Regions from separate parts of the Azospirillum formosense genome, predicted to be linked through region 3. Evidence: riboswitches for the same ligand, from Rfam matches in the RefSeq annotation. Region 3 holds a riboswitch; each other region holds the start of a gene.

Region 1 (10,486 bases), on a different replicon from region 3:
CCCTCGCCGGGGATGACGATCTGCGAGAAATAGGGGGCCGTCTCCGGCGCCTCGCGGAAGGGCATGACGCGCTGGTCCGCCATGCTCGCCCGCTCAATGTACCAGGCGCGGTCGGCCAGCCCGGCGGCCTCCACGGCGCGGCGGACCTTGGGCAGGTTCTGGCCCAGCTTCATGATGACCGCGGCGTCGGCGTTGCGCAGCGCGCGCAGCAGCGCCTCCTCCCCCAGCGTGCCGGGGATGACCGACAGCACGTCGTCGCGCAGGGTCAGCGGGCGCGGCAGCAGCGAGGCGCTGCACATCATCGAGGTCACGCCCGGCACCACCTCCGTCGGGAAGCGCGAGGCCAGCCGCAGGAACAGGTGCATGAAGCTGCCGTAGAAGAAGGCGTCGCCCTCGTTCAGCGCGGCGATGGAGCGCCCGGCGGCGAGATGCTCGGCCAGCCGCTCGGCGGACTCGTCGAAGAACGCCTCGATCTGGCGGCCATAGTCGGGATGGCTGGGCGGCAGCTCGACCGTCACCGGATAGACCATCGGCAGTTCGATGTGCTCCGCCGTGATGCAGGCGTCGGCGATGCGCCGGGCCTGTCCGGAGGTGCCGCGCTTGCAGAAATAGGCGACCACCGGGCAGGCGCCGATGGTCCGCATGGCGCGGACGGTCATCAGGTCGGGATCGCCGGGGCCGACGCTGACACCGTAGAGGGTGCCGGTGTTGTGCGTTTCGTTGCTCATTCCACGTCGCTCGCCAGGGCGTTGACCGCCGCCGCCGCCATGGCGCTGCCGCCGCGCCGGCCCTTGATCGCCAGGAAGGGCAGAGCGAAGGGCGCCTCGGCCAGCGCGTCCTTGCTTTCCGCGGCACCCACGAAGCCCACCGGGAAGCCCAGCACCGCCGCCGGCTTCGGCGCGCCGTCGCGGATCATCTCCAGCAGCTTGAACAGGGCGGTCGGCGCGTTGCCGATGGCGACGACCGAGCCGGCCAGCCGGGGCACCCACAGCTCCAGCGCGGCGGCGGAGCGGGTGTTCTCGACCTGTTTGGCAAGCTCCGGCACCGCCGGGTCGCGCAGCGTGCAGATAACGGGATTGTCGGCCGGCAGGCGCGCCCGGGTGATGCCGTGGGCGACCATCTCGCTGTCGCAGAGGATCGCCGCGCCACCGCGCAGGGCCGTCCGCGCCGCCGTCCCGACGTCGGGGGAGAACATCAGGTCCTTGACCGCGTCCACCATGCCGCAGGCGTGGATGACGCGCACCGCCACCGGCTTCAGATCGTCGGGGATGGCCGACAGGTCGGCCTCCGCCCGGATGGTGGCGAAGGACTGGCGGTAGATGGCCGCTCCATCGCGGATGTAGTCGTAAAGCGGCTCAGCGGACACGGGACAACTCCTCAACAGACAATCCGGCCACGGCGGTAACGGCCTCGGGCGGTGTCAGGCCGGACCGCCAGGGCGTGCCGCCGGGGGCGGCGTTCAGCGCGACGTCGTAGACGCCTTCCCGCGCGGTGAGCGTGACATCCGCCGCGCCGGGATGGGCGCAGCCCTTCGCGCAGCCGGAGACATGCACCATCCGCACCGCCTCCAGCAAGCCCGCCGCGCGCTCGGCGATGGCGAGGCCGTCCGCGTGGGTGTCGGTGGTGCCGACGTCGCAGCCGGTGATGCCGCTGCAGGCGGTGAGTTTCAGCCGGATGTCGCCATGGTCGAGGATGCCGCCAAGGGCTGTCGCTTTTTCGGCGGTGCCCTCCTGCGGGGCGGCCAGCAGCAGGGCGCGCCAGGGGGTAATGCGGATTTCATGGGTAAGGGCGGCCAGCGCTTCCAGCCGGTCGCAGTCGAGCCGCCCGAAGGGGAAGGCGACGCCCAGCCAGGAGGGTTGGGGGCCGAGGAAGAGTCGGGTGGGTGGCGTTTGCCCCCACCCTGACCCTCCCCCGCTTCGCAGGGGAGGGGATTGAGCCTCCCTCTCCTGCGAAGCGGGGGAGGGAAGGGGCCCATGCGCAGCATGGGAAGGGTGGGGGCAAGTGAGCAACCACGCTCCCACCCGCTCCCGCAGCGCCTCCACCCCCAGCGCCCTGACCAGCCCGGCCATGCGCCGCGGCGGCTCGGCCAGGGTCTGGCGAAGCTCCAGGAAGGTCCGCGCCAGCGCCGCCGCAAGCTCCACCAGATCGTCGGGGCGGCAGTGACCCAGCAGCGCGGCCTTCTCGAAATCACCCCCCAACCCGACGCGGAACAATGGCCCGTTTACTGCCCCTGCCACCGCGTCGAAGCGCACGTCGGTGCTGCTGTCGAACAGGGTGGCCTGCCCGCCGCCATCGACCAGCCAGCCGAACTTCGGCGGCAGCCGGTGGAGGTCCCGGTCGGCCGCCAGCCGCGCGTCGAGCGCCAGGGCGTGGGGGCGCACGTCCCCCACCGCCGCCCCGTCCAGCCCGGCGGTGGGGGAGGTCAGCACGTTGCGCACCGCCTCGCTCTCCGCGTTCTCCGAGACGTAGCCGAGGGTGCGAAGCGCCGTGATCAGCGCTTCCATGTCAGCCGCGGAGACGCCGCGCAGCTGCAGGTTCCCGCGGTGGCTGAGATCGACCAGACCGTTGCCGTAACGGCGCCCCAGCTCCGCGATCCGCGCCGCCGCGGCGGCGGGAAGGACTCCCGCCGGGACGCGCACGCGGACCAGCAACCCGTCGCCGACCTCCATGGGGGCCAGGACGCCGGGGCACATGCCGCGCCGGCGCGGTGGGTTTCGGGGCAGGGCGTTGCACGGTTCGGTGATCGCGCTCATGCGGACATCTCCTTGCGGCGGCGCAGATCGTCGCCCGTCGAGTTGCGGCGTGGGTGCCAGAGACCGCGTTCCAGGGCCTCGGTCAGCCGGTCCAGGATATGCCGGGCGGCGGCCGGATTGGACTGCGCCAGGAAGTCCCACACCCGCCGGTCGTCCACATAGGCGTCGTACAACTGGTCGAAATGATGGGGCCGCACCGCCGTAGTGGTCGCGGCGAAGGCGAACAGCGTGTCCACACTCGCCGCCAGCTCCCCCGCGCCGCGGTAGCCGTGGCGCATCATGCCGTCGATCCAGCGCGGGTTGGCCGCCCGGCCGCGCAGGACGCGGGCGATCTCCTCGCCCAGCGTCCGGACGGTCACGCTCTCCGGCTCCGAACTGTCGAGATGGTAGAGCGCCGGGTCGTTGTCGACCACGGCGGCGGCGGCGGAGAAGCCGCCCTCATACTGCATGAAGCCGTCGGTGGAGAGGACGTCGTGCTCCCGCTGGTCCTGGTGGTGGACGAGCGCGTCGGCCCCGCCGATGCGGCGGCGGAACAGGGCGGGCAGCGGAACGCCCTCTAGCCCCTTGCCATAGGCGTGGCAGCTTCCCTCCAGATAGGCGGCGCCGAAGTCGGCCCGCGCGCTCCAGTCGCCGCGCGCGATCATGCCGGGCAGAGCCGTGCCGTAGGCGCCGGGAGCGGCGCCGAAGACGCGCGCGCTGGCCCAGCGCTCCGCCTCCGCCGCTGGTGTGCCACCGGTCTCCAGTTCGGCGCGGTCGGCGCGCAAGGCGGCGGCGACGGGGTTGACGTCGTCAGGCTCGTCCTCCGCCATCACGGCGCGGACCGCCTGGTCGAACAGGGCGATCTGCTGCGGGAAGACGTCGCGGAACAGGCCGGAGATGCGCAGCGTCACGTCCACCCGCGGCCGGCCGAGGACGGAGGCCGGCATCACCTCGAAGCCGGTGACCCGGCCGGAGCCGTTCTCCCACAGCGGGCGCACGCCGAGCAGCGCCATGGCCTGCGCCAGCTCGTCGCCGCCGGTCCGCATGGCCGGTGTGCCCCAGCAATCGACCACCAGCCGCTTCGGCCAGTCCCCGTGGTCCTGCAGGTAGCGGGTGATCAGCGCGTCCGCCGCCTGCCAGCCCAGCGTCCAGGCGGTCGGCGTCGGCACGCCGCGCGGGTCGAGCGCGTAGAGGTTCCGCCCGGTGGGCAGCGTGTCGGCCCGCCCCCGCGCGGGGGAGCCGCCGGGGCCGGGCTTCACGAAGCGCCCGTCCAGCCCGGCCAGCAGGGCGGCCATCTCGGCCTCGCCGCAGGCGTCCAGCGCCGGGGCGACCTCCTCGGCCTTGCCGAAGCGGGCGACGGCGGCGAGCAGACGGGCGCGGCGCTCCGGCTCCGGCGTGGTGCCGAAGATGTGCAGCCCGTCGCGGATCTGCATTTCCTTGATGTCGCAGAGATGCGCGTCGAGGCGGCTGAGGATGGCGTCGGGGTCGTCGTCGGGCCGCAGGTTGCAGTCGGCGGCGACGCCGGACCTCCAGGCCAGATCCAGGATGGTCTGGCGCAGCGTGCCCAGCCGCCGCGGGTCCAGCCCGGTCGCCATGGAATACTCGTCGATGGCCGTTTCAAGATCTGCGAGGTCGCCGTGCAGCCCGGCCTCCACCGGCGGCGGGGTCAGGTGGCCGATCAGGACGGCGCCCAGCCGGCGGCGCGCCTGCACGCCCTCGCCGGGGTTGTTGACGATGAAGGGGTAGAGGCAGGGCAGGGGGCCGGCGACGATCTCCGGCCAGCAGTCGGCGGAGAGCGCCACCGCCTTCCCCGGCAGCCATTCCAGCGTCCCGTGAGCCCCCACCTGCACCAGCGCGTGGACGCCCAGCGCATGGCGGAGCCAGAGGTGGAAGGCGAAGTAGCCGTGGCTGGGCGGCGTCTCCGGGTCGTGGTGCTGGGTGGTGGTCAGCGGGCCGTGGCCGCGGCTCGGCTGCACGGCGACGGCGACGTTGCCGCAGGAGAGGACCGTGAAACGGAACATGGCACCGTCAACGAGCGGGTCGGCCTCCTCGTCGCCCCAGCATTCCGCGATGCGGGCGCGTGCCTCGGCCGGGGCGAGGCGGCGGTAGTCCTCAAGGCTCAGTGCGGCGGTGGCCCCGCCGGTCAGCGACTCCATCAGGGCGGCGGGGCCGGCGGGGAGCCCGTCCAGCGCGTAGCCCTCGGCGCGCAGCCGTTCCAGGATGCCGACGATGCTCGCCGGGGTGTCGAGGCCGACCGCGTGGCCGATGCCGCCGCCCGGCCCCGGATAGTCGGACAGCACCAGCGCCAGCTTGCGCCCGGCCCGCGGCGTGGCGCCCAGCCGCACCCAGGCGGCCGCCAGATCGGCGGCGAAGGCCACGCGGTCGGGCACCGGGCGGATCAACGTCGGGGCGAATTCCAGGTCGGGGTCCGGCGTCCCTTCGGCCTTGAAGGCGATGGCGCGGGTCAGGATTCGCCCGTCCATCTCCGGCAGCACGACGTTCATGGCGAGGTCGGACGGCCCCATGCCGCGGGCGGAGCCGCGCCAGCCCTCCTCGGGCGTGGTGGACAGCACGGCCTGGAGCACCGGCGTGCCGTTGGCCTCCAGCGGCGACCCGTCCTCGCGCGCCGCCGAGAAGCCGGTCAGGTTCAGCACGACGGCGGCGTCGCGGGCGGTCAGGGTGGCGCGCATCCAGGCGGCGCAGTCCGGCTCCTTCAGGCTCGCCACGAACAGCGGCAGCGGGGCGAGGCCGCGCGCGGCCAGCGCGTCGCACAGGGCGTGCACCGGCTCCAGATCGCCGGCCAGCAGGTGGGAGCGGTAGAAGACGACCGGCGCGCATGGTCCGGCGCCTTGGCGGGACCAGCCTTCATAGACGCCGAAGCGCGGAACCGGCGCGGGTTCGCGCCAGGGGCGCTCCTGCCCGGCCAGCGTGGCGGCGTAGGCCAGCAGGCTGGCGATGTTGTCCGGCCCGCCCTCGGTGAAATAGCGCCACATCCGTTGCGCCGCCTCGTCCGGAACGGTGCCGTAGCCCTCCAGGGCGGGGTTCGGCTGCGCGCAGCCGGGCAGCACGGCCAGCGCCACCCCGGACTCCCGGCAGGCGGCGACGACATGGTCCAGCCCGTAGCGCCAGTAGCCCGCCCCGCCGAGCAGCCGCAGAACGACCAGCTTCGCCTTGCGGATCACGGACTCGACGTAGAGGTCCACCGACAGCGGGTGCCCCAGCCGAGCGAGATTAGCCAGCCGCAGGGTCGGCAACGGATCGGAGGGCAGGGCGTCGCGGTGGCGTTGCCAGCAGGCGGCGAGCGCCGTCAGGTCGCTGTCGGAGAAGGACAGGACGACGAGGTCCGCCGGGCTCTGCCCCAGATCCACGGCCTGGGGGCCGGCGTCGAGGTCTTCCTGGCGGGCGGCGAGTAGGTGCATGGGCCACAGCTTTGCAAACACTCCCTCTCCCGTCCCGGGAGAGGGTGCCCGCGAAGCGGGCGGGTGAGGGGGCGGGCGAGGATCGGTGCGGTCTCCGCGTGCGGCCCTCACCCTCCCGCGCTTCGCGCGGGTCCCTCCCTCTCCCAGGACGGGAAGGGCTTTTTACGACAGCGCCGCGGTCACGGCATCGCGGTCCAGGCCCGTCTCGCCGATCACCACCAGACGGCTGCGGCGCGGCTCGTCGGGCTTCCAGAAGCGGTCGAAATGGGTCTGGATGCGCGTTCCCACGCCCTGCACCAACAGGCGCATCGGCTTGCCCGGCACATCGATGAAGCCCTTCAGGCGCAGCACGCCGTGGGCGGCGGCGACCCGCTCCAGCGTCTTCGCCAGGGCCGCCGGGTCGGGCTGCGGGCCGAGTTCCACGACGAAGCTGGTGAAGTCGTCGTGGTCGTGGCCCTCCTCCTCGTCATGGTGGCTGGGGCGGTTGGCGAGGTCGTCCTCGGCCCCGGCGCCGACGCCCAGCAGGACGACCGGATCGACCTTGCCGTTGCTGGCGCGCAGGATCTTGGCCTCGCGTCCAGTGCCGGCCTCCGCCATAGCGGCGCGGATCAGGTCCTCGACCTTCGCCAGATCGGCGGCGTCCACCAGATCGGTCTTGTTCACCACAATCAGGTCGGCGCAGAGGAGCTGGTCCTCGAACACCTCCTCCACCGGGGTCTCATGGTCGAGCTGCCCGGCCTCGGCGGCCTGGGCAGCCAGCGCCGCCGGATCGGGGGCGAAGCGGCCCTCCGCGGCGGCGGCGGCATCGACCACCGCGACCACGCCGTCCACCGTCACCCGCGTCTTGATCGCGGGCCAATGGAAGGCCTGGACGAGCGGCTTCGGCAGGGCGAGGCCGCTCGTCTCGATGATGATGTGCTCCGGCGGCTGCGGGCGGGCCAGCAGCTTCTCGATGGCCGGGACGAAATCGTCGGCGACGGTGCAGCACAGGCAGCCGTTCGCCAGCTCGATCACGTCGTCCTCGCTGCAGGTGGGATCGCCGCAGGCGCGCAGGATCTCGCCGTCGATGCCGACGTCGCCGAACTCGTTGATGATCAGCGCCAGACGGCGCCCGCCGGCCTGCTCCAACAGGCTGCGGATCAGCGTCGTCTTCCCGGCGCCGAGAAAGCCGGTGATGACGGTGGCCGGGGTCTTCCCGGCGGTCGGCAGGCCGGTGGTCATGATCTGGCTTCCTTGTCTCCGCCACACCCGGCGGATTGGATGAGTGTCGGTCCGGCGGCAGGTTTCCTGGCTCGCGGGTCGTCGTCGCGCCTCCCGCCTTCCCGGCCTGGCGGCCCGTGGCATGTCCGGAGGCCGACTCGCCGCACACAGTTGCGGGGGCAGCCGCGGCCTTGGACCCCATCCGGGTCCGCACCGCATTCCCTATTATCCCCGCGCCTTCATGGCGGACGGGGCACCGTCGGAGGCGCAGAATTGCAGGCGGACCCCCGATTTGCAAGCGGCCATTTGGCGCCCGTAAACCGTGCCGGCGAACCCGGAACGCTCCGCCCGCCCCGCCGTTGGTGTGTCGGAAGATCGGTACAGTCTGTCTGGAAAGCTGACACCCCGGACGGCCTGCGCAGCCCTCGGCCTCATGGCAGGAAGTGAGCGGTTTCAACAGCTTGTTCGAACGCTTCGCAGTTGGCATGTTCTGTGCTTATATCAGGGCAACCAAAAACGCGGACCGGCAGACGACGCGGACGAACAGGGAGGGAAAAGCGGCACCCATGGCCGACGACATCATTCTGGAAGCGCGCGGACTCTCGAAGGAGTTCAAGGGCTTCATCGCGGTGAAGGAGGTGAACCTCCAGGTCCGCCGCGGCACCATCCACGCGCTGATCGGCCCCAACGGCGCCGGCAAGAGCACGGTCTTCAACCTGCTGACCAAGTTCCTGACGCCGACGCGCGGCCAGATCCTCTACAAGGGGCGCGACATCACCGCCATGAAGCCCGCCGACGTGGCGCTGCTCGGCATGGTGCGCTCCTTCCAGATCTCCGCCGTCTTCCCGCACCTCAGCGTGCTGGAGAACGTCCGCGTCGCGCTGCAGCGCCCGCGCGGCACCAGCTTTCATTTCTGGAAGCCCGAAGCCAGCCTTTACGACCTGCACGCCCGCGCCGAGGAGCTGATCGAAGCGGTGAACCTCACCCCCTGGATCGGCCACACCGCCGCGGAGCTGCCCTACGGCCGCAAGCGCGCGCTGGAGATCGCCACCACGCTGGCCCTCGACCCGGAGGTGATGCTGCTCGACGAGCCGCTGGCCGGCATGGGCCACGAGGACATCGAGGGCACCGCCGCCCTGATCAAGCGCGTCTCCGCCGACCGCACCATCCTGATGGTCGAGCACAACCTGTCGGTCGTCGCCCACCTGTCGGACACCATCACCGTGCTCCGCCGCGGCGAGATTCTGGCCGAGGGCTCGTACGACGTCGTATCGCGCAACCCGCAGGTCATGGAGGCCTACATGGGAACGGGTGAGGTGGGCCATGCCTGACGGTGCGACCGTGAAGACCACCATGCTGGAGATCCGCGACCTCCAGGCCTTCTACGGCGAAAGCCACGTGCTGCACGGCGTCGACATCGACGTGCGCCAGGGCGAGGTGGTGACGCTGCTGGGCCGCAACGGCGCCGGCAAGACGACGACCATGCGCTCGATCATGGGCATCGTCGGCAAGCGCAACGGCTCGATCCGCTTCCAGGGCAAGGAGCTGATCGGCATGGCGCAGCACAGGATCCCCCGCCTCGGCATCGGCTACGTGCCGGAGGAGCGCGGCATCTTCTCCTCGCTCAGCGTGGACGAGAACCTGATGCTGCCGCCGGTGGTGAAGTCGGGCGGCATGACCGTGCCGCAGATCTACGAGCTGTTCCCCAACCTGCAGGGGCGCGGCACCACGCAGGGCACGCGCCTGTCGGGCGGCGAGCAGCAGATGCTGGCCATCGCGCGCATCCTGCGCACGGGCGCCGACCTGATCCTGCTCGACGAGCCGACCGAGGGGCTGGCCCCCGTCATCATCGAGCAGATCGGCGTGGCGGTGCGCAAGCTCAAGCAGCGCGGCTTCACCATCGTTCTGGTGGAGCAGAACTTCCGCTTCGCCGCGACCATCGCCGACCGCCATTACGTGATGGAGGAAGGCCATGTCGTGGACATGATCCCCAACGACCAGCTCGCTCAGAACATGGACAAGCTCCACACCTATCTGGGTGTCTGACCAGTCAAAACCCCCTCTGCTGAACACACGCAAAACAAAACCAATCGAAGGGAGTTCGAAATGCTCAAGCCGTTGCTTTGCGGGACCGCACTGCTGGCGCTGACCGCCGGGGCCGCGCACGCCCAGGTCTCCAACAACGTGATCAAGATCGGCGTGATGAACGACCGGTCCGGCATCTACGCCGACCTCGCCGGCGAAGGCTCGGCCATCGCCGCCCGTCTGGCGGCCGAGGAGTTCGGCGGCAAGATCGCCGGCGCGCCGATCGAGATCGTCGTCGCCGACCACCAGAACAAGGCCGACATCGCCGCCAACACGGCGCGCGAGTGGATCGACGCCGGCAACGTGGACGTCATCGCCGACGTGCCGAACTCCGCCGCCGCGCTGGCCGTCCAGGGCATCACCAAGGACAAGAAGCGCATCTTCCTGATGTCCGGCCCGGGTTCGACCGACCTCAGCGGCAAGTCCTGCAGCCCCTACGGCTTCCAGTGGACCTACGACAACTACGCCATGGCCGCCGGCACGGCCCGCGCGCTGGTCGAGCAGGGCAAGAAGAACTGGTACTTCATCACCGCGGACTACGCCTTCGGCCACTCGCTGGAGGATGAGACCTCCAAGATGGTCAAGCAGCTCGACGGCAAGGTCGCCGGCAACGTCCGTCATCCGCTGGGCAACGCCGACTTCTCGTCCTACCTGCTGCAGGCCCAGGCCTCCAAGGCCGACGTGATCGGCCTCGCCAACGCGGGCGGCGACGCCACCAACGCCGTCAAGCAGGCGTCGGAGTTCGGCATCACCCAGTCGGGCCAGAGCCTCGCCGGCCTACTGCTGTTCATCAGCGACGTGAACGCGCTTGGCCTCCCGGCCGCGCAGGGCCTGCTGCTGACCACCGGCTTCTACTGGGACATGGACGACCAGACCCGCGAGTGGACGAAGAAGTTCGAGGCCAAGGCCGGCCGCAAGCCGACCATGGTCCAGGCCGGCGTCTATTCCGCCGTCCGCCACTATCTGAAGGCGGTCGAGGCCGTCGGTTCCGACGATCCGGACAAGGTCGCCGCCAAGATGCGCGAGACCCCGGTCGCCGACATGTTCACC
Region 2 (10,486 bases), on a different replicon from region 3:
GGGGGCCTTCGCCCGCAAGGCGGCGCCGGCTCCCGTCCTGCCCGCCGGGGCGGTCGTGGAGGAGTCGGCATGATCCTGTCGTCGCTGTGCGTCGCCTACGCGGGCCTGCTCGCCCTGGCGCTCGCCATGGACCGCCATCACGAGCAGGTCTTCGCCCGCCGCCCCTCCGCCAGAGCCAGCCGGCTGCTGGGAGGGGCGGGATGGCTGGGGCTCGCGCTGTCGCTGCCGCCCGCGGTGACGGCATGGGGGTGGGCGATCGGGATTCCGGCCTGGCTGGGGCTGCTGACGGTGGCCGCGGCGGCGCTGCTCCTGCTGCTGTCCCACGCGCCGCGGGCGGCGTTGAGGCTCGGCCCCGCGGCGCTGTTCTGCGCTCCGTTCCCTGCGCTCCTTGGGTGAGGGGCAGGACCTCAGCGCCCCAGCCCCTCCCACGCGGCGAAGGACTCCGCGGGCGGGGACAGGTACAGGCTGGGCACCCAGCCGTCCGGGATCGGGACGGTCGCCGCGTGGGTCCGGTTGTGGGCCAGCAGCCTGGGCAGGACGTGGGTGTGCGGACCCTCCGGGCTGCGGCCGTCGGGCGGCGGGATCGGCTGGCTGACCTCGATCCGGCCGAAGGGACCGATGAACACGCGCTCGGGGCTGAGCGCCGGCAGGTCGGGCGGCAGGGGGTTGCCCGGCGCCAGCAGCTCCGTCCCGACCACCGCGCGCAGGCGGGCGATGGTGGCGGGATCGGCGCTGCGCACGCAGACGTCGGTCTGGAAGACGCCCAGCCCGAGGTCGAACAGCAGGGCGCCGCGGTCCGCCTCGGCGATGGCCTCGCAGTCGGGGCCCAGCTCGGTCATCACGCCGCGCCGGTTCATCGCGCCGACGTGGCGGGGCAGGCAGAGGGCCACGGCGAGGCTGCCGTTGCGCGTCCGGTAGGGCACCGGGCGGATGGCCGGCGTGGGGCGCAGGCGCAGCCCGCCGCGGGCGGTCCGCGCCTCCAGCTCCGGGCCGTCGTCGCGCAGGACGACGGGTTCGTCCGGGTCGCGGATGAACTCCGCGATGGCGCCGAAGGCGCCGAGGCTCCAGCCGGTGGCGGGGTCGTTCAGCGCGTCGCGCAGCAGGGACGTCAGGTCGCTCATCAAGGGGTCTCCGTTTGGCAAGTCGGGGATGGCAGGGCGTGCCAGGGAAGCAGGAAGGGTTCGCCGCCGGCCGCGCCCCGGTGGACGGCGATGCCGTAGGCGGCGCGCAGGTGGGCGTCGGTCAGCACCCGTTCGGGCGGCCCGTCGGCCAGCACGCCGCCGCCCGACAGCAGGACCAGCCGGTCACAGAAGCGGGCGGCCAGCGTCAGGTCGTGAAGCACCGCCACCACGCCGCTCCCCCGGCGGGCGGTGTCGCGCAGCAGCGCCATGCAGGCGAGCTGGTGGCCGGGGTCGAGGGCGGCGACCGGCTCGTCGGCCAGCAGGACGGGCGCCTCGGTCGCCAGGGCGCGGGCGAGCAGGACGCGCATCCGCTCGCCCCCCGACAGGGTGCCGACGATCCGGTCGCGCAGGTGGGCGGCGTCGGCGATGGCGAGCGCCCGCTCCACCGCCGCGCGGTCCGCCGCGGTGATCCCGCCCAGCGCGCCGCGGTGGGGCAGGCGGCCCAGCAGGACCAGCGCCTCGGCCCGCAGCGGCCAATGCACCGGACCGCTCTGCGGCAGATAGGCGATGCCGCGGGCGAGCGCCCGCCGTCCGGTCTGCGCGGCGGACTTCCCATCGAAGGTGACGCGGCCCGCCGCCGGTTCGGCGAGGCCGGCGAGGAGGCGCAGCAGGGTGGTCTTGCCGGCGCCGTTCGGGCCGATCAGCCCGGTGAAGGCGCCGGGCTCGATGGCGAGGTTGACGTCCGTCAGGATGGTGCGCCCGCCGGCTTTGGCGGACAGGGCGTGGGTTTCGATGCGCATCACGCCTCCTCCCGCCGCAGCCGGGCGATCAGGACGATCAGGAAGGGCGCCCCGATCAGGGCGGTGACCACGCCCAGCTTCAGTTCCGGCCGCGTCGGCAGCAGCCGGACCGCGATGTCGGCGGCGAGCGTCAGGCACGCCCCGGCCAGCCCCGCCAGAAGCAGCAGCCGTCCGGGCCGCGCCCCGGCCAGCGGGCGCATCAGATGCGGCGCCACCAGACCGACGAAGCCCACGGCGCCGGTGACCGACACCGCGCTGCCCACCGCCAGCGCCGCCCCGGCGATCAGCCGGACGCGCAGCCCGGTGAGGTCGAAGCCCAGGCTGCGCGCCGCGTCCTCCCCGAGCGTCAGCGCGTCGAGCGCGCGGGCGCCGGACAGGCAGAGCGCCCAGCCCGCCAGCATCGGCGGCAGGACGAGCCAGAGCTGGTCGGTTCCGCGGTCGGCCAGCGAGCCCATCAGCCAGAACACGATCTCCAGCGCCGCGTAGGGGTTGGGGGCGAGGTTGAGGGCCAGCGCGGTCAGCGCCCCGGCGAGGCTGTTGATGGCGATGCCGCCGATGACCAGCATGGTCGTTCCGGCCCCCCGCGCCGCCATCAGGTTCAGCAGCACCGCGGCGGCGGCCGCTCCGGCCATGCCGCCGAGCGGCAGGGCCAGGGACAGCGCGGCGGACAGGCCGCTGTAGAAGACGATGACCGCGCCCAGAGCCGCGGCGCTCGACACGCCGACCAGCCCCGGCTCGGCCAGCGGGTTGCGCAGCCAGCCCTGCATCGCGGCACCGGTCAGCCCCAGGCTGAAGCCGACCAGCAGCCCCAGCAGGGCGCGCGGCAGGCGCAGCTCGGCCAGCACCAGAGCGGCGAGGGTGGGGCGCCCGGCGAGCCAGTCGGACAAGGCGGCGCCGAGGTCGAACGGCACATGGCCGACCGCCGCCGACACCGCGCAGAGTGCCAGCGCCAGAAGGGTCAGCCCGGCGACCAGCGCGGGGTAGGGGATGCGGGGCTCCCGGCTCATGGAGCGGTCTCCCGCGCGGTGGCCAGCCGCTCCGCGGCCTCGGCGATCTGCGGGCCGGGGCAGGTCCACAGGCGGGTTGGCAGCGACAGCGTGCGGACCTGAGGCTTCCAGGCCTTCAGGGCGGGATGGTGCAGCAGGGCGCCGGCCAGCGACGGCGGCGCGTCGGGTGCGGCGTCGACGATCAGCACGTCCGCGCCGCCCAGGATGATCGCTTCCAGCGGCAGGGCGCCCTGGCTGCCCAGCGGCAGGCGGTCGGCCAGATTGTCCAACCCGGCGCGGGTCAGGAGTTCGTCCACCAGCGACCCGGACCCGGCGACGAAGCCGTTCGGCCGCAGCACCACCGCGGTCGGGCGCGGTCCCGGCGCCGCCGGGGGCAGGGCGTCGAGACGGGAGCGCATTTCGGCGACCAGCGCCTCCCCCTTTTCCGGCTCGCCGACGGCGCGGGCGAGGCCGCGGATCTGCTCCGCCACCCCCGCCACGCTCTGCGGGACGTCCAGCTCCAGCAGCGGCGCATCCAGCCGCGTCAGCAGCCCGACCGCGACCCGCGTGGTGTGGCGCCCGGCGACGATCAGGTCGGGGTTGAGCGGCAGGATCTCCTCCGCCGTCCCGTGGTTGACCGGCACCCGCGACGCCAGCGCCGCGACGGTGGAGGCGCGGGGATCGCGCGCCAGCCACGTCACCGCGGCGAGGCGCTCCGGCCCGACGAGCCGCAACAGCAGCTCGTCGGCGCAGAGATTCAGGGAGACGATGCGCTGCGGCTTGGCGGGCGGCTTGGCGGGCGGCGCCTCCCACGCCGCCGCCGGCCCTCCCGCGAGCAGCAGGAGGGCGGCGGTCAGCCCGAGAAGGGTGGGCCTCACAGCGACAGCCGAAGCCCGAGATAGCCGGCCCGTCCCGGCGCGCCGTAGGTCCAGACCTCCTGGTACCGGCGGTCGAACAGGTTCTCCACCCGTCCGAAGACCTCGACCCCCTCGGACAGCGCGTAGGAGCCGGCCATGTTGACCAGGGTGTAGGGCGCGAGGCTCACGACCTGCCGGTTGTAGAAGGGATCATAGGCCCAGTCGCTGGACCGCCCGTTGTAGACGACGCCGAGGTTGGCGTTCGCCCGGTCCTCCAGGAAGCGGTGGTTGACGGTCAGGCTGGCGAGCTGCTTGGGCCGGCGCACCAGTTCCGCGCCCGTGGAGTCCGCGCCGTCCGTCCAGGTGTAGGAGCCGCGGACGGTCAGCCGGTCGATCGGCTTGACCGACAGGCCGACCTCGAATCCGCGGATGTGGGACTCGCCCGGCATGTTGACGGAGGTCCGCCCGGTGCCGGTGATGAGGTCGCGGATGCGCTGGTCGAACCATGTGCCGTCCACCGAGGCCCGCGTCCCCCACAGCGCCTGATCGAAGCCGGCGTCCCAGCCGCGCGCCCGTTCCGGCTTCAGGGTCGGGTTGCCGGCGTAGGTGGCGGTGTAGCCGTACAGCTCGAACAGGGTGGGATTCTTGACGCCGGTGCCGTAGGAGGCGCGGAGCGTCGTCCCGCTCTCCTCGACCCGGTAAGCCGCCGTGGTGCGCCATGTGGTGGCGTCGCGGAACAGGTCATTCCCGTCGTGGCGGACGCTGCCGGTCAGGGTCAGCCGGTCGAACAGGCCCAGCTTGTACTGGCCCACCAGGCCGGTGGAGCCGATGGAGCGGTCGAAGCTGGAAAAGCTGCTGCGGCTGATCGCCCTGTCCTCCTCACGCTCCATGGCCGCGGTCAGCACATGCTCGGCGGGGCCACTGCTCAGCGTCAGGTTGGTCTGGTAGTCGGCCTTGGTCTTGCGCCCGTCGTAGCGGCTGGTCACCGTCTTGGCGTCGTCGCGGTAGTCGCGCTGCTGGCGGCCATGGGTCAGGCCGACGATGTGCTCCCACTGTCCGTCGAGAAGGGCGATCTTGCCCTGAAGCCGTCCGAAATATTGCTCCCCGGCGGTGCTGGTTCCGTCGTCGACGGCGCCGCGCCCGCCGATGAAGCCATCGGTGTCGGTGCGGAAGCGGGTGTAGCGGCCGGTCACGGCGATCTCGCTGCGCTCGGTCGGGCGGACGGCGGCGTTTCCGGTCAGCGTGCCGTTGCGGTAGCCGTCCTTCTCCGGGTTGCCGAGCCGCTTGTCGGCGACCGACACGCCGTCGCTGGTGACGCCCTGGCCGGTGAGAAACAGGTCGTAGCGGTCGGTCCCGGTGCCGAAGGAGGCGCGCCCGGCGGCGGTGCCGAAGGACCCGCCCTCGACGGCGGCGCGGAACCGGGGGGCGCCGGCGCCGCGGCGGGTCACGATGTTGACGACGCCGCCGACCGCGTCGGAGCCGTAGAGCGCGCTCTGCGGGCCGCGCAGCACCTCGACGCGTTCCACGTCGCCGGCCAGCAGGTTGGCGAAGTCGTATTCGGAGCCGGCGGCGGGATCGTTCACCTCGATCCCGTCGATCAGGACGAGCGTCTGGTTGCCCTCCGCCCCACGGATGCGGAGCTGGGTCAAGGTGCCCATCGGGCCGGTGCGGTTGACCGCGACGCCGGGCACGGCGCGCAGCGCGTCGGACAGCAGCTGGGTCTGGCGCTGCTCCAACTCCTCGCGGGTGATGACGGTCAGGGCGCTGCCGGTTTCCTCGGCGGCGGTGGGGACGCGGTTGGCGGTCACCGAGACCGGCGGAAGGGTCGTGATGGCGGTGGTGTCGGCGAAGGCCGGCGTGGGGAAGGTCGACAGGGGAAGCGCAAGACTTCCCAGAAGGGCGGCGAAGGACGCCGTCCGCTGAAGGCGGGGAACGCGGACACTCATTGAGACCTCGGACGGGACGCCGGTGGCACGTCACCGCGAACGAAGCCCCACCGGAAGCTCCGCGAACGGACTCCCGGTTCGACGACCTTCGGTGCACCCCGCCCGAACGTGTTCGCGTGTGACCACGACTGACGGCAGGTCTCCTGGCTCGCGGGTTATCGTCGGCCCATCGCCTTCCCAGGATCGCGATCCCAGTGGCATTCCGATGGACGACTCGCCGCTTACAGTTGCGGGGGCAGCCCCGGCGTAAGACCCTCGCACGGCAAATCGCCGCGGGGTCCGCACCGTGTTCCCATTTTCAGCCCTTTCGGGCAACCGTCGGGTGCGAAGCTACGCGGGCCGGACGGCTCCGGTCAAGCCGCAATCCGCCACTGCATCGACCGCGGTTTTAATGGCCGCTCCCCCTCTTGTCGCCGGGAGAGGGTCTGACTACATGACGGTCGAGGTCCGGGCCCCTCTGGCAGCGTCGCCCGGCGCTGTGATGTCGGACTTCCCATAGAGCCGTCGCCTTGGCGCGGCCTTGCGGAAGCTGGCCCTGTCCTTCCCCCTGGGTCCCGCTCCCCCACAAGGTCCACCGCCGACGACGGCACCCGACGGGCCTTTGGGAGACATCGACATGGACCGCACCGAACCAACATCCTGACCGACCGCCACGTCTCCACGGCAAACGATGGAGGCGGGTGTCCTGGCGCGCCGCGGCAAAGCCGTCGCGCGCGCTTTTCCGTTGGCCGCAGACCTTGCGGCCGCGATTCCAGTCCGGGCCCCTCTGGCCGATCCGCCCCGCCGTGGCGCATCGGTGATGTCGGACTGCTCATGTGACGATCGAAGTCTCCGCTTGCGGGAGCGGAGGGCATGAAGCAAGGGACAGTTCCATGGATCAGATCGTTTTAATGTGGGCCGGCTTCGCCGTCTTCGTTGGCGTGCTTTTGGCCTTTGATCTTGGCGTATTTTCCAAGAAATCCCATGTGATCTCCGGCCGCGAGGCGCTGATGCGCTGCGCGGCCTATTCCACGCTGGCGATGATCTTCGCCGCCGGCGTCTTTCATTTCCAGGGCTCGCAGAAGGGGCTGGAGTTCCTGACCGGCTACCTGATCGAATACAGCCTGAGCGTCGACAACATCTTCGTCATCGCGCTGATCTTCACGCATTTCGCGGTGCCGCCGCAGTACCAGCACCGGGTGCTGTTCTGGGGCATCCTGGGCGCGCTGGTGATGCGCGGCGTGCTGATCGTGGCGGGCACGGCGCTGATCCAGGAATTCCACTGGATCATCTACATCTTCGGCGCCTTCCTGATCTTCAGCGGCATCAAGATGCTGATGTCGGTGGACGACGAGCCGGACATGGAGAACAACCGGATCGTCAAGTTCGTCCGTTCCCGCTTCCGCATGACCGAAGGCTACGAGGGGCAGAAGTTCTTCGTGATGCGCGACGGCGTGCGGATGATGACGCCGCTGTTCCTCGTGCTGATCCTGATCGAGTTCACCGATCTGGTCTTCGCCGTGGACTCCATCCCGGCGGTCTTCTCGGTGACCACCGACCCGTTCATCGTCTGGACCTCCAACGTCTTCGCCATCCTCGGCCTGCGCGCCCTCTATTTCGCGCTGGCCTCGATCATCCACCGCTTCCATTACCTGAAATACGGCCTGTCGCTGGTTCTGGTGGTGGTCGGCGCCAAGATGATGATGGTCGACATCTACAAGATGCCGACGGCGCTGGCCCTGGGCATCACGGCCTTCCTGGTCGGCGGCTCCATCGTCTTCTCGATGCTGAAGACCCGCGGCGAGGCGGCTCCGGAGGCCGCGGACGGCGAGGCCGCCCGCTGGTGGGTGCCCGGCAGCCCGGCAAAGGGTGCCGGCGGGACCACCCCGGCCTCCTCCGGCGAGGCGGCCGCGGTGTCCTCGGACGGCAAGGGCCAGTAAGCCGTCCGATCCGAAGAGCGGCAGGCGCATGGCGGGGCGTCCGGTCCGGTGGACCGGGCGCCCCGTGCGTTTCCGGGCCATGACATTCGTAAAAGTAGTAATGCCGGTTTCGAGGAAACGATGATGTGGATGTGCGGGGCGGATGGCGCCCCGCTTGGCGGCTTTCGCCAACCCTTTCCAACCCAAGGAAGAGACATCCATGCTTACCGGCACGCAGTTCAACGGCACGCAACCGGCCTCCATCGCCCTGTCGGCTCTCCCCGTCCCGGCGGGTCCCCTGTCCGGCCTGCTCCAGGCCGCCCGCGACGAACTCGTCGGTCTGGCGGCCGGCCGGGGGGTCGCGCTCTCCGTCGTCTTCGACATGCCGGCGCTGGTGCGCGTCAACGAGGCCGCGGTGGCCGCGGGCTCCTGGGAGCCGATGCTCCCCGCCGCCCATCCGGCCTGCCGCTCCCTGACGCCGGCCAACGCCTTCTGGATCTGCGGGACGGCCGCCTCCGGCGACGTGGTCACCGCCCAGGCCGGGCTGCTCTACGATTGCAACGCGCAGTCCATCGGCGACCGCTTCAACGCCATGACGGTGTTCTACGACGACCCGGCCACCCAGGCTCCGGACGGTGAATGGTGCACCTGCACGTCCGACACCGCCAACAGCACGCGCGGTCAGGTGGTGTGGACGAACGCGGGGTGGACGCGGCCCGACGTCCAGGGCCGCGGCCTGTTCCCGATCTGCCAGCGGGCGAACAAGCTCGCGGCGTGGCTGCTGTGGTCGCCGACCTGGTTCATCTCGGTCGTCGACCCGGACATCGTTCCGGTGTGGGCGGAACGCAAGATGGGGCCGCGCCACATCGACCGGGAGCCGGCCATCACCTACAACCAGATCGGCCTGAAGACCCTGCCGATGCACCTCGTGCGCTTCAGCCGCGCGCAATTCCTCGGCGATCTGGCGCAGATCGCCGCGGACCTCGCCCAGGCGGCCTAATCGGGCAGCCTAATCGGGCGGCCTGACGGGACGGTCGATCCGCGTCAGGAATCGATCAGCGCCAGCAGGGCCTGCCGGCGCTGGCCCAGTGACCAGCCGAACAGGAGGTGCCGGTAATTGACCGGCGGGCGGGGAAGCCCGGTGATCACCAGATGGTTGTACACCGGCTCCCCGCCCTCCACCGCTTCCCGGTACTGCGCGTCGATGGCCCGGGCATAGGCGCTGTGCACGTCTTCGAGATGGGGCTTGCCGATGTTCTGGTCGGCCCAGCGGTCGCCGAAGACACGGCGTGTCGGGTCCCCGATATAGCGGAAGCACAGCGGCCCGCCGTCTTGCGCCGTCAGGATGACGCAACGGGGCAGCAGTCCCGTGCGCTTCAGGTCGTCGTGGAGCTCCGGTCCGAAGGTGGGATGCCGCTTCCACAGGGCGATCATCTCCAGATGCCAGTCCAGCGCCGTGCGCAAGGGCTGGCGGTGGATGTCGACGCGGGTTTCCGCCGGTTCGGGTGGCGGGTCGCCGCGGCGGCCGCGCAGGATCGTCACCAGACCCCGGCCAAGCGGCCGGGCGATGCGGTCCTTGAGAAACCCCGTCGGCGACGTTGTGATGGGCAAGGCCGCCGTCACTCCCCGACCCCTTTCCTCGGTGACAGAAACTCCGACGCCATGGCCTGATAGATCCGCCGTGCCGCGTCCAGGGCGACGCTTCCCGCCTTGGCTCCGGCGGCCAGCATGCGGTCGGTCGGCTTGGTCGGCAGAGCCTTGGGCATCGCGGCCTCGAAAGCGTCCGCCGCGTGGTCGAAGCGGGCGACGGCCTCCCGCAGCGCCAGGCACTCCAGGGTCGCCACGGCCTCGTCCAGAAGGGGAAGAAACCGCTCGGAGCCGGTCCCTTCGTTTGCCATCGCGGCGCGGCAGGCCCGCAGCGTGGCGAGAACCCCTTCCAGGCTTTGCGCGGGCGTCGCCGTCCCGGCATCCGGCGCCGGTCCCCGGTCGGCGGCCGGCCCGATCCCCGCATGGTCGGCGGCGGCCTGAAGCCGGTCGAGGAACAGGGCCACGCCCTCGCCAAGGGCCAGGGCCTTCGCGTCCTCGACGATCCCCTCCTGGCAAAGGGTGTGGGCAAGTCGTGCCTCGCGCGCCGTCGCCAGGGGCAACTGCCGGATCATCAGGCTCGACAATTCGCGGAGGCCGCCGTTCAGAAGGTCGAAGGCATGGGGGCCGTTCGGCGGGTTGGCGACCATGTCGGACATGTGTTCCGCGGCCCTGGTGAACAGCGTGTCACGCCGATCGAAGGCCGTGTTCAGATCGAAGGCAGCTTCAGGCACACCGCCGCCGTTCCGTCGTCCAGAGCGCATCCCGCTTGCCTTTCCCTGTTCCCGTAGACCCATGGTCCTGAAGACGCAGGCCCGCCAATTCTGGTCTGTCCGCCGGGAGTCACGCCTCGGCGGATGGGCGCTCCAGTATTTCACAATGGGGGGTTGTCAACAACCGACGGGATCGTTCGATTGGGGCGGGCCTCGGGTCGGAATGCGCATCAGGGCTGCGGCGGCGCGTTCGGACGGGACGGCGGAACGCCGCGCGGCCTGGAAAGTCAACCTCGACCGGACGCCGGCACCGAACCCTCCTCCGGCATCGCCTTCACCGCGCACTGTCTCCACGCCTTCGACGAGGAACTGCCCGCGGCCGCCAATTCCGCCGCTGACATCGGGGCGAAGACCGCCAAGCGAGAGACGTGAGGGTGATGAGGGCCTGATGTGGGCCGGGGGGTTGCCTCAGCCCACGGCGTTGAAGTCGTCCAGCAGGGCGGCGATCCGCCCGCTGTCGCTCTGGTCCATGATGACGCGGGCGCGGCGGGTGGCCTCCTGGAGGTCCAGTTTGCGGATTC
Region 3 (10,486 bases):
TATTCATCGCGAAGCGCTGGTCACCGCCGCGGCCAAGGGACTGACCGGCACCCTGGCGCAGGTCGCCGCCCTCCAGGACACCGCCAGCCTCGCCTCGGCCAGGGCCGGACGCCCCGTCACGGAGGAGGAGGTGATGCGCCTTCTGCTGCGCGAGCGCCGCGCCCGCGGGATCCTCGAGGCGGCGGAGACGGTCCCGGCCGCGCCGGTCCGCAAGCCGTCGGCCGCACCGTCGCGGTTCCGTCTGGGGCGTTGGCGGACCGTGGCGCTGGGCATGGCCCGCGTGTCGTCCGCCCGGGTGGCGGGAAAGGCCCGCCTGTAGAAATCGGTCGGCGTGCGGTGCGCCGGTACCGAGTGACTACGCCCATTGCCCTGTTGAGTGAGTTGGGAGGCGCACTGAGGCTGTGGCTTCCCCGCCGTTCGGCACGAAACACAACATTGGGAGGTCTCATGTCCGTTCGCCTGGATCGCCGCCAACTGCTGCTGTCCGCCGGCGCCGCCGCGCTGGTGCTGGCCGCGGCGCCGCGCTTCGTTTGGGCTCAAGCAGCAGGCCAGGCACCGGGCGGCAAGGGCTTCACGCTGCCGCCGCTGCCCTACGCGCCCGCCGCGCTGGAACCGCACATCGACGCGACGACGATGAGCGTGCACCACGACAAGCACCATCAGGCCTATGTCGACAACCTCAACAAGGCCCTCGCCAACCATGGCGATCTCCAGGCGATGCCGCTGGCCGACCTGCTGAAGCGCGTGCCGGAGCTTCCGGAGAGTATCCGCACCGCGGTGCGCAACAACGGCGGCGGGCACGCCAACCACAGCATGTTCTGGAGCATCATGGGACCGAACGCCGGCGGCGCGCCGGACGGCGAGGTCGGGGCGGCCATCGCGCGCGACTTCGGCAGCTTCGACGATTTCAAGACCCGCTTCAACACGGCGGGCGCCGGGCAGTTCGGCAGCGGCTGGGTCTTCGTCACCGCCGACCCGTCGTCGGGCAAGCTCGCCATCGCCGCCCGCCCGAACCAGGATTCGCCGGCCATGGAGGGCGTGCCCGTGCTGATGGGCAACGACGTGTGGGAGCACGCCTATTACCTGAAGTACCAGAACCGCCGCGCCGACTATCTGGCGGCCTGGTGGAACGTGGTCGACTGGGGGGCGGTGAACCGCCGCTACGCGGCGATCCGCAAGGGCGAGCTGGTGATCTGACCGGCCAGCTGACCTGAACGAAAAAGGGCGGCGGGGATGTCCCCGCCGCCCTTCACGCGAACCATACGGTCCAGGGAGCCGGTCAGACGCCCTGGTGCAGGCGGACGTTGAACAGCGGCCCCTGGCTCTGGCGGCGCAGCGCCTTGGCGACGGCCAGAACGGCGAGGTCGGCCAGCGGCTCGACGATGATGACAGTCATGTAGGCGGCGCCGAAGGAGGCGACTTCCGTCATGGTCTCGGCGGTGAAGCCGTGGCCGTAGAAGGCCCAGAAGGCCACCCAGGCGACGATGCCGCCCTGATAGGCGGTGGAGAGGGCCAGCGCCTGGGAGTACTTCAGGTCGACATAGGGGGTGGCGTCGGGGACGATCCGCTTCGCCAGCAGGCTGATGCCCCACAGCGGGACCAGCAGCGTGGTGACGTTCATGCCGTACTGCGGCAGGTCGAAGGGAGCGAAGAACAGGCCCTGGATCAGCAGGCCGGCGGCGAGGCCGATCGAGGCCGCGCCGGCGCCGAACAGCAGGAGCAGGGTCGAACCGAGGATCAGGTGAACCTCCGACACGCCCACGGGGTGGTGCGGGAACACCTCGAAGAAGGAGAAGACCAGCGCGGTGGCGATCAGGCTGCGCAGCACCAGCGGCGCGACCCCGCCGTTGTTGCGGACGTCGTCGCGCGCCAGCTTTCCGGCCATCGCGAAGCCGCCGGCGGCCGTCGCGTAGCTGAGAGCGATCTTGGCGCCGTCCACGACGCCGGGTTCGATGTGCATGCTCTATGCCCTTTCCGAGTCTGCCATGCGTTGGGAGGGGCGTCGTTGCTGGCAGGCACCGGCATCGCAACCCCCTTGGCCCCTGGATGGGCGCACCGGGGGGACGGCTTGCGGAAGACGGGCGGCCATAGGGCCGGACATCGGCAAGCGACCACCGGGGCACCCCGCCCGAGGACGAACGTTCGGTTACGGCAGGTCTCCTGGCTTGCGGGTCAAGGCGGCATCGTCCGGCCTTCCCGGCGCCCGTTCCCGCAGGCGGCGCCAGTGACACGGAAAGGACGAGGCCGCTCACCGCTCACAGTTGCGGGGGCAGCGCCGGATTTGCCGTGTCTCCCCCTGCGGGGCGGCGCACCGGCTTCCCTCTTAGCCCCGCGACCGGAGGACGCGGGGAACCATAACCGGCGCCAGGGTAGGGGCGGGGTCCCCCGCCGTCAAGAGGGGGATGGCGGCCCGTCGCGGGGAGTCGCACGGCTTCCTTGACACCGCTCCCGCGGAGGCGACAAGGTCCGGCGGACTGCGCGGCGCCGGATCAACGGGCGAAGGACGGGATTGCGGGCATGCTACCGGTTCATTTCCTGACCATCGTCCTGAACGGCGACCCCTTCATCCGCTACCACCTGGAGGTGTTCCGCCAGTTGCCCTTCCCCTGGCATTGGCACGTCGTGGAGGGGGTGGCGGAGCAGGTCCGCGATTCCTCCTGGTGCGCGCAGCGGGGCGGGCGCGTCCCGCAGGATCTCCACCGCGACGGGCGCAGCAGCGACGGCACCTCGGAGTATCTCGACCGCATCGCCGCGGAGGAGCCCGGGCGCGTGTCGGTGTACCGCAAGCCGCCGGGCGTCTTCTGGCAGGGCAAGGTGGAGATGGTGACGGCGCCGCTCGCCGCCATGACCGAGGAATGCCTGCTCTGGCAGGTCGATGCAGACGAGCTGTGGACGGCGGAGCAGATCGCCCGCGCGCGCCGGATGTTCCTCGACTCGCCGTCGCGCACGGCGGCTCTGTACCTCTGCCACTTCTTCGTCGGCCCGTCCCTGGTCCTCGACCGGCTGGACCAGTACGGCAATTACCGCGCCTACGAATGGCTGCGCAGCTGGCGGTACCGGCCGGGCGATTATTGGCACTCGCACGTCCCGCCCCGGCTGGTGCGCCCGCAGCCCGACGGGTCCGAAAACGACCTTGGCGCGGCCAACCCCTTCCTTCACGAGGAGACGGCGGCGGGCGGGCTGGTCTTCCAGCATTTCGCCTACGCGACGCGGGAGCAGGTCGCGTTCAAGGAGGTCTATTACGGCTACGATGGCGCGGTCGAGCGGTGGGAGGCCCTGCAGGCGGCGGGACGGTCGGTGGGCAACGGCGGCCTGCCGCTGCGCGATTTCTTCCCCTGGGTGACCGACGCGGCGACCGTCGCCCGCGCCGAGCACGCCCAGGTGGAGCCGCTGGCGCGCACGGATGCCGAGGGAACCTGGGGCTTCGTGCCGCCGGCGCGGGGCGCCTCCACCGCCCCGGCGGTGGCGCTGCTGCGGAACTCCGGCCCCGCCGTCCGCCGCCGCACGCTCGCCCCCGGCGAACCGCCTTTCCCGACCGATCTGATCCGCAGCGTCGGCCTGTTCCTGCTCGACGGGGTCGGCGCCGTGCTGCGGGCGTCCGGCGTCCTGCGGGAGCTGCGGCGGGCCTTGCCGCTGGCCCGGATCACCGTCTTCGCGACGCCGGACGCGGAAGCGGCGCTCGCCCTCTGCCCCTACGTCAACCAGCGGGTCACCCTGCCGCCGCTGAAGGGGCGGGCACCCGACGACGCGCTGGTGGCCGCGGTGCGCCAGGAGATCGGCGAGCGGTTCAACGGCGCCTTCGATCTGACGATCAATCCGGTCCGGGGCGAGGATGCCGGATTCGCCAACCGTCTCATGCAGGACACGGGGGCGCCGCTCCGCCTCGGTTGCAGGGTCGGCCGGCCGGTGCGCGGCTATTACGCCGACGCCTTCCTCACCCACGTCGCGACGACTCCCGCCGGTCTGCTGGGCGCGCTCGCCGCCGGGGAGCCGGACCCCACCGCGGAGGTCTGGACCTCCCCCGCCGGCGAGCGGGCCGCCGCCGCTCTTCTGGCCGAGGGCGTTCCGGCGCGCTGGCGCTGCGCGGTCGGGCTGGCCGCCGCCGCGGGCGCCGGAAACTTGCCGGAGCTGTGCCGCCGCCTCGCCGCGCGGGGCGACACCGCGCTGATCCTGGTCGGCGAGGAGGCCGCGAAGGGGGCCGCGGCGCGCATCGCCGGGGAGGCCGGAGCCGCCTGCGTCAGCGCGGTCGGGCGGCTGGGCTTCGACGGGCTGTGCGCCCTGTTGAGGCGCTGCGACCTCTTCGTCGGTTCCGGCGCCCCGGCGGAGGACATCGCCGGAGCGGCTCGGCTTCCCATGGTGGGAACCGGCCCGGCGCACGGCGATCCGACCGCCGAGGCGATGGAAAGCGCCATCGCGGGCTGGCTGGCCGACCGCGCCTATTGACGGGCGTTCCACCCGGCCTGTGAGATCCACGGGGGGAAGCGTGGAAAAACGGAGGGACGGGCGCGCAAGGCGCTTGTGTTGGCGCGTTTGCGCCGCAATGATCCGCCCCCACTAAATCCCGGACGGCCGCAAGCGGCGCGCCGCAGCGGGACAAAACCATGGATTGAATCCGGCGGCCCGGTAAGCACACGATGCGCAGAGCAGTCATGAAACCCCGTGCGGATTGGCGTCCGGGGCTCCGCAAATACCCCTACGGCGTCCGTGCCATGAGCGCCGGCGCCTTCTGGCGCGAGGATGTGCGGTACGAGTTCTCCGCCCATCAGATCGACCTGATCGAGAGCGTCGCCGACGAGCTGCACACCATGCTGCGCGAGGCGCTGCGCGCGACGGTGGACGGGCGGGCGCTGGCCCGGTTGGGGGTGCGCGGCGGCGTGGCGCGACTTCTGGAGGCGTCCTGGAACGACTATTGGGCGTCCGGCCGGCTGAACGAGCGGGCCGGGGCGCTGATCGGGCGGCTGACGCTGGCCTATGACGGGCGCGATTCGGTCAAGCTGCTGGCCTGCAACTACGACACGCCGGAGGGTCTGTTCGCCGCCTCGATCATCCAGCGCAATTGGCGCGAGGCCCTGATGGGCGACGCCAACCAGTTCAACGGCCTGCACGAGGGGCTGGTGGAGCGCTGGGAGGAGCTGGCGGCGGGCATGCCGGGCCGCGCCCTCGTCCATCTCGCCTGCGCCACCCCCGACCCCATGCGCGAGAGCGAGCTGGTCTATCTGGCGGCCACCGCGGCGGAGGCGGGGATCGCCACGCATCTTTTGCCGCTGCAAAGCCTGGGCTGGGACGGCCGGCGCTTCGTCGACGACGAGGGGCGGGCGGCCTCCTGGCTGGCCAAGATCTACCCCTGGCAGGGGCTGGCCGAGGACGCATTCCTGCAGAAGCTGCGGATGGGCGGCATGAGCATGCTGTCGCCGCTGTGGTGCTGGCCGATGTCGAACCACGGGCTGCTGGCGACGCTGTGGTCGCTCTATCCGCGCCACCCCAACCTGTGCCGCGCCGCGCTCGACCCCGAGGAGCTGGCCGGCTGCGACGCGGTGACCGAGCGCAGCCTGTTCGGGCTGGACGACGCGGCCCAGCGCATGACCGCGCACGGCCAGGCCGTCTCGGACACCGGCAGCGCCGACTATCCGGGCGGACGGGTCTGGCTGGAAACCCCGCCGATCTTCGAGGAGGACGGCGTCCACGCGCTCCTGCACTGCTGGATCATCGGGGACAAGTGCCTGGGCATGTCGGTCCGTGAATCGGCGGACCCGAGGGTCGGCTCCGACGCGGCGATGGTGCCGCACATCTTCCGCGGCTGACGCGCCGTCTCAAGGCGGAAGGCGCCCGCCCCGTCCCAACGGGGTGCGGGGACGGGCGCCTCTGTGGCGATCCGCTTGCGGAAATCAGCGCCCGCGGCCCGGGGCGAAGGGATTCGGCAAGGGCGAGCCGAACGCCGCCCGCCGAGCGTCCCGCCACGCGACGTCGTTGCCGACGCCGCTGTGGGCGGCGGACACCGACACCACCTGGCTCTGGTGGCGCAGCCAGCCGCGCAGCTTTTCCTCGAACCGGTGGGCGTCCTGGGCGTCGGCAACCTCCAGCTCCATCGTCATCTGCAGCTCGGTCTTCATGGCGTTCCTCCTCTGGACCGTTCCGTTGAACAAACAGCCGGGCGTGCCACTGGTGCCGAAAAAAACAGAAAAGGGCGGGGAACTTTCCCCGCCCTGCGCCACGGAACCAATGAAGCGATGACCTTCGAGGCGGCAGGCGCCGCCGCTCACTTCCCTTCGGGCTTCGCCGGGCGCGCCGGCTTGGCGATGCTGGCGATCTGCTTCTGCAGGTCGTCGATCTGCTTCTGAAGCTCTTCATAGGTGTGGGTGGCCGCCGCCGCGCCGTTGGGCGGAACGGCGGACGGGCCGGGGGCCGCCGGGCGGGGCGGGGCGGCGGGATGCTCGCCGGGCTGCCCGTCCTCGGCGCCGCCGAAGGGCGAGAACATGCGCATGGCCCGTTCGAACATCGCCATGTTCTGCTTGCCGACCTCCTCCAGCCGGCCGAAGGGGAACATCCCGCCCAGCGTGTTCTGGAAATAGTCGCGCATCTGCTCCTGGTTGCGCGAGAAGGACTGCATCGAATATTCGAGGTAGCGCGGCACCATCCACTGCATGTTGTCGCCATAGAATCCGATGAGCTGGCGCAGGAAGCTGATCGGCAGCAGGTTCTGGCCCTTGCTCTCCTCCTCCACGATGATCTGCGTCAGCACCGAGCGGGTAATGTCCTCCCCGGTCTTCGCGTCATAGACCACAAAGTCGAGGCCGTCCTTGACCATCTGACAGAGATGGTCGAGCGTCACGTAGCTGCTGGTCGCCGTGTTGTAGAGCCGCCGGTTGGCGTACTTCTTGATCGTGATCGTCGCGGACTTCTGGTCTTCCTTGTCGGCCATCGCTGTTTCTTTCAAGAAGGGTCGTGCGGCGGGTATGTTCCAGATATAAGGACTACTCGAAGGAATGCACCCTGTCCAGTGCTGTGCCGCAGCGCTGCGACCGCAGGTGGACGCACCCCCGATAATTCGGGATTCGCGGCATTTTCGATCGGTCCTTCGCGGCTCTGGTCAAGCGCACCGCCTCCCCCATATACTCGCGGCCATGGCCGAATCGTCCGAATCCGACACCCCGTCCCTGGAAACGCTCGCGCAACGGTACCTCGACCTGTGGCAGGAACAATGGGCGGCCTGCGCCGCCGATCCAGAGATGGCCGATGCCGCCGCCCGCCTGTTCCAGATGATGGCGCAGGGCGCCGCGGCGATGGCGCCCTTCGTCCTGGGGCCGGGCGGCTTCGCCTACGCCAGCGCGCCGGGCACGGGCTGGAATCCGACCCCGGCCTCATCCCACCCGTCGTCCGAGGGAGAGCCGCGTGACCGGGGACAACGCCACGACGCCCCCGCCGCCCAACCCCACCCAACGGCTGGGGCCGCGGCCCCTGGCGCTGCATCTGGCGACGGTGGCGGCGACGCTGCTCAGCTCCTCGGCCGCATTGCCGCACTTGAGGAACGGCTCGCTGCCATGGAAGCCGCATCTGCGGGAGCGGGCGGAGGACCTGCGCCGGCGGATCGCCGCAACCGACGCGGACGCGTTCGCCCGGGCGGTTGACCGGGAGGTCCGCCGCCAGCTCAACCTCGCCCTGACGGGGATCGAGCGCTACCGCCACCACCCCTACCGCCGCGACCTTCCCGACCCGCCCGTGCTGTGGACGGAAGGGGCGTCCCGCCTGCTCGACTACGGCGCCCTCGGCCCAGCGACCGGCGCGCCGGCGCTGTTCGTGCCGTCGCTGGTCAACCGCCATTACATCCTCGACCTGTCGGCGCGCAAAAGCCTGATGCGCTGGCTGGCCGCGCAGGGGCTGCGACCCTTCCTGATCGACTGGGGCACGCCCGGCCCGCTGGAGCGGCGCTACAGCCTGACCGACTACATCGCCGGCCGGCTGGAGCGGGCGCTGGCCGCGGTGGTGGAAGAGGTGGGCCGGCCGGTTCCGGTGGTCGGCTATTGCATGGGCGGGCTGCTCGCCACCGCGCTGGCGCAGCGCCGCCCCAAGGAGGTGGCGGCGCTCGGCCTGCTCGCCACCCCTTGGGACTTCCACGCCGAGGACGCGGGCATGGCGCGGCGCGCCGCCGCCGTCTTCCAGCCCTTCGGCCCGCTGCTCGACGCCTGGGGCGAGCTGCCGGTGGACGTTCTCCAAGGGCTGTTCGCCCAGCTCGACCCGCTGCTGGCGCTGAAGAAGTTCTCGCAGTTCGCCCGCATGGAGCCGGACAGCCGCGCCGCGCTCGCCTTCGTGTCGCTGGAGGACTGGCTGAACGACGGGGTGCCGCTGGTCGCCGGGGTGGCGCGCGACACGCTGGCCGGCTGGTACGGGCGCAACGACACGGCGCGCGGCGACTGGATGGTCGCCGGCCAGCCGGTGGAGCCGGCGCGGTTGCGCATGCCCGTCCTGGCGCTCATCCCGGAGCGCGACCGCATCGTTCCGCCCGCCTCCGCGATGGCCTTGGCAAGATCAATCGACCGCGCGCAAATGATCAGGCCGCCGCTCGGCCATATTGGCATGGTGGTCAGCGCCGGAGCCGAAACAGGCGTTTGGCGCCCCCTGGCCGAATGGCTTAGTGCGGCAGGATAACCGCAGCCAGTCAGGTGTCTTGCATTGCGGGAAATCCGCGCATAAGGTTTTTCCCACTCCGTGCGGCCCACTGACACGATAATAAAACTGACAAAATCTGAGGAGCGTCAACATGACCGAGGTTGTGATCGCCAGCGCAGCGCGTACTCCCATCGGAAGCTTCAACGGGGCGCTCAGCGCCGTGCCGGCCCATTACCTGGGTGAGGTCGCCATCCGTGAAGCGCTGAGCCGCGCCAAGACCGACGCCGCGGAGGTGAACGAGGTCATCCTGGGCCAGATCCTGACCGCCGGTCAGGGCCAGAACCCGGCCCGCCAAGCCGCCGTCAACGCCGGCATCCCGGCCTCCGCCACCGCCTTCGGCATCAACCAGCTCTGCGGCTCGGGTCTGCGCTCGGTGGCGCTCGGCTACCAGGCGATCCGCAACGGCGACGCCGACATCATGGTCGTCGGCGGCCAGGAGAGCATGAGCCAGGCCCCGCATGTCATGCATCTGCGCAACGGCGTCAAGATGGGCGCCGCCGAGATGCTCGACACCATGCTGAAGGACGGCCTGTGGGACGCCTTCAAGGGCTATCACATGGGCACGACGGCCGAGAACGTCGCCCAGAAGTGGCAGCTGACCCGCGAGGAGCAGGACGCCTTCGCCGCCGCCTCGCAGCAGAAGGCCGAGGCCGCCCAGAAGTCGGGCCGCTTCAAGGACGAGATCATCCCGGTCACCATCAAGGGCCGCAAGGGCGACATCATCGTCGCCGACGATGAGTATCCGAAGCACGGCACCACGGCGGAATCGCTGGCCAAGCTGCGCCCGGCCTTCTCCAAGGAGGGCACGGTGACCGCCGGCAACGCGTCGGGCATCAACGACGGCGCCGCCGCGCTGGTCCTGATGACCGCCGAGAACGCCGCCCGCCGCGGCCTGACCCCGCTGGCCCGCATCGTCTCCTGGGCGACCGCCGGCGTCGATCCGGCGATCATGGGCACCGGCCCGATCCCGGCCTCCCGCCTCGCCCTGGAGAAGGCCGGCTGGAAGCACGAGGACCTGGACCTGATCGAGGCGAACGAGGCCTTCGCCGCGCAGGCCCTGGCCGTCAACAAGGACCTTGGCTGGGACACTTCCAAGGTCAACGTCAACGGCGGCGCCATCGCGCTCGGCCACCCGGTCGGCGCCTCGGGCGCCCGCGTCCTGACCACCCTGCTCTATGAGATGCAGAAGCGCGACGCCAAGAAGGGCCTCGCCACCTTGTGCATCGGCGGCGGCATGGGCATCGCCCTCACCGTCGAGCGGGGCTGACGAAAAGCGGGCCGTTCCCTCCGGGGTGCGGCCCGTTTCGTATGTGCGCCTACAGAAACCGATAAAGAATCCAACACCAAGCTTTGGGGGAGGAGCCAATGGCTCGAGTTGCAGTCGTCACGGGCGGAACGCGCGGTATCGGCGAAGCCATCTCCGTCGCGTTGAAGAACGCCGGCTATGTCGTCGCCGCCAACTACGCCGGCAATGATGAGAAGGCGAAGGAATTCTCGGCCCGCACGGGCATCGCGGTCTACAAGTTCGACGTGTCGGACTTCGACGCCGTGAAGGATGGCATCGCGAAGATCACCGCCGAACTCGGGCCGGTGGACGTGGTGGTCAACAACGCGGGCATCACCCGCGACGGCGTGATCCACCGCATGACCCCGCAGCAGTGGAACGACGTCATCGCGACGAACCTCACCTCCTGCTTCAACCTCTGCCGCAACGTCATCGACGGCATGCGCGAGCGCGGCTTCGGCCGCATCGTCAACATCGGCTCGGTGAACGGGCAGGCCGGCCAGTACGGTCAGGTGAACTACGCCGCCGCCAAGTCGG

Evidence for each region. Region 3 has a riboswitch for cobalamin ahead of ABVN73_RS24905 (energy-coupling factor ABC transporter permease). Riboswitches for the same ligand answer to the same signal wherever they lie in the genome.
Region 1: another riboswitch for cobalamin. It lies ahead of cobW (cobalamin biosynthesis protein CobW); the one in region 3 lies ahead of ABVN73_RS24905 (energy-coupling factor ABC transporter permease).
Region 2: another riboswitch for cobalamin. It lies ahead of ABVN73_RS20210 (TonB-dependent receptor); the one in region 3 lies ahead of ABVN73_RS24905 (energy-coupling factor ABC transporter permease).

Annotation. Positions count from the first base shown of each region.
Region 1 covers NZ_CP159403.1:1,264,050-1,274,535, reverse strand. Annotated here, with positions in the region: gene ABVN73_RS18940 (precorrin-2 C(20)-methyltransferase) at 1-728, opposite strand, end outside; gene ABVN73_RS18935 (precorrin-8X methylmutase) at 725-1,366, opposite strand; gene cobG (precorrin-3B synthase) at 1,356-2,753, opposite strand; gene cobN (cobaltochelatase subunit CobN) at 2,750-6,151, opposite strand; gene cobW (cobalamin biosynthesis protein CobW) at 6,314-7,372, opposite strand; cobalamin riboswitch at 7,411-7,627, opposite strand; gene ABVN73_RS18915 (ABC transporter ATP-binding protein) at 7,918-8,682, shown strand; gene ABVN73_RS18910 (ABC transporter ATP-binding protein) at 8,675-9,397, shown strand; gene ABVN73_RS18905 (ABC transporter substrate-binding protein) at 9,458-10,486, shown strand, end outside.
Region 2 covers NZ_CP159403.1:1,548,079-1,558,564, reverse strand. Annotated here, with positions in the region: gene ABVN73_RS20240 (PepSY-associated TM helix domain-containing protein) at 1-73, shown strand, start outside; gene ABVN73_RS20235 (DUF3325 domain-containing protein) at 70-396, shown strand; gene ABVN73_RS20230 (hypothetical protein) at 408-1,121, opposite strand; gene ABVN73_RS20225 (ABC transporter ATP-binding protein) at 1,121-1,921, opposite strand; gene ABVN73_RS20220 (iron ABC transporter permease) at 1,921-2,928, opposite strand; gene ABVN73_RS20215 (ABC transporter substrate-binding protein) at 2,925-3,785, opposite strand; gene ABVN73_RS20210 (TonB-dependent receptor) at 3,782-5,710, opposite strand; cobalamin riboswitch at 5,826-6,045, opposite strand; gene ABVN73_RS20205 (TerC family protein) at 6,583-7,629, shown strand; gene ABVN73_RS20200 (hypothetical protein) at 7,829-8,608, shown strand; gene ABVN73_RS20195 (hypothetical protein) at 8,653-9,219, opposite strand; gene ABVN73_RS20190 (hypothetical protein) at 9,228-9,926, opposite strand; gene ptsP (phosphoenolpyruvate--protein phosphotransferase) at 10,374-10,486, opposite strand, start outside.
Region 3 covers NZ_CP159405.1:126,615-137,100, forward strand. Annotated here, with positions in the region: gene ABVN73_RS24895 (hypothetical protein) at 1-319, shown strand, start outside; gene ABVN73_RS24900 (superoxide dismutase) at 448-1,197, shown strand; gene ABVN73_RS24905 (energy-coupling factor ABC transporter permease) at 1,280-1,960, opposite strand; cobalamin riboswitch at 2,133-2,372, opposite strand; gene ABVN73_RS24910 (hypothetical protein) at 2,518-4,443, shown strand; gene ABVN73_RS24915 (glutathionylspermidine synthase family protein) at 4,650-5,801, shown strand; gene ABVN73_RS24920 (hypothetical protein) at 5,886-6,110, opposite strand; gene phaR (polyhydroxyalkanoate synthesis repressor PhaR) at 6,257-6,919, opposite strand; gene ABVN73_RS24930 (alpha/beta fold hydrolase) at 7,390-8,643, shown strand; gene ABVN73_RS24935 (acetyl-CoA C-acetyltransferase) at 8,756-9,931, shown strand; gene phbB (acetoacetyl-CoA reductase) at 10,030-10,486, shown strand, end outside.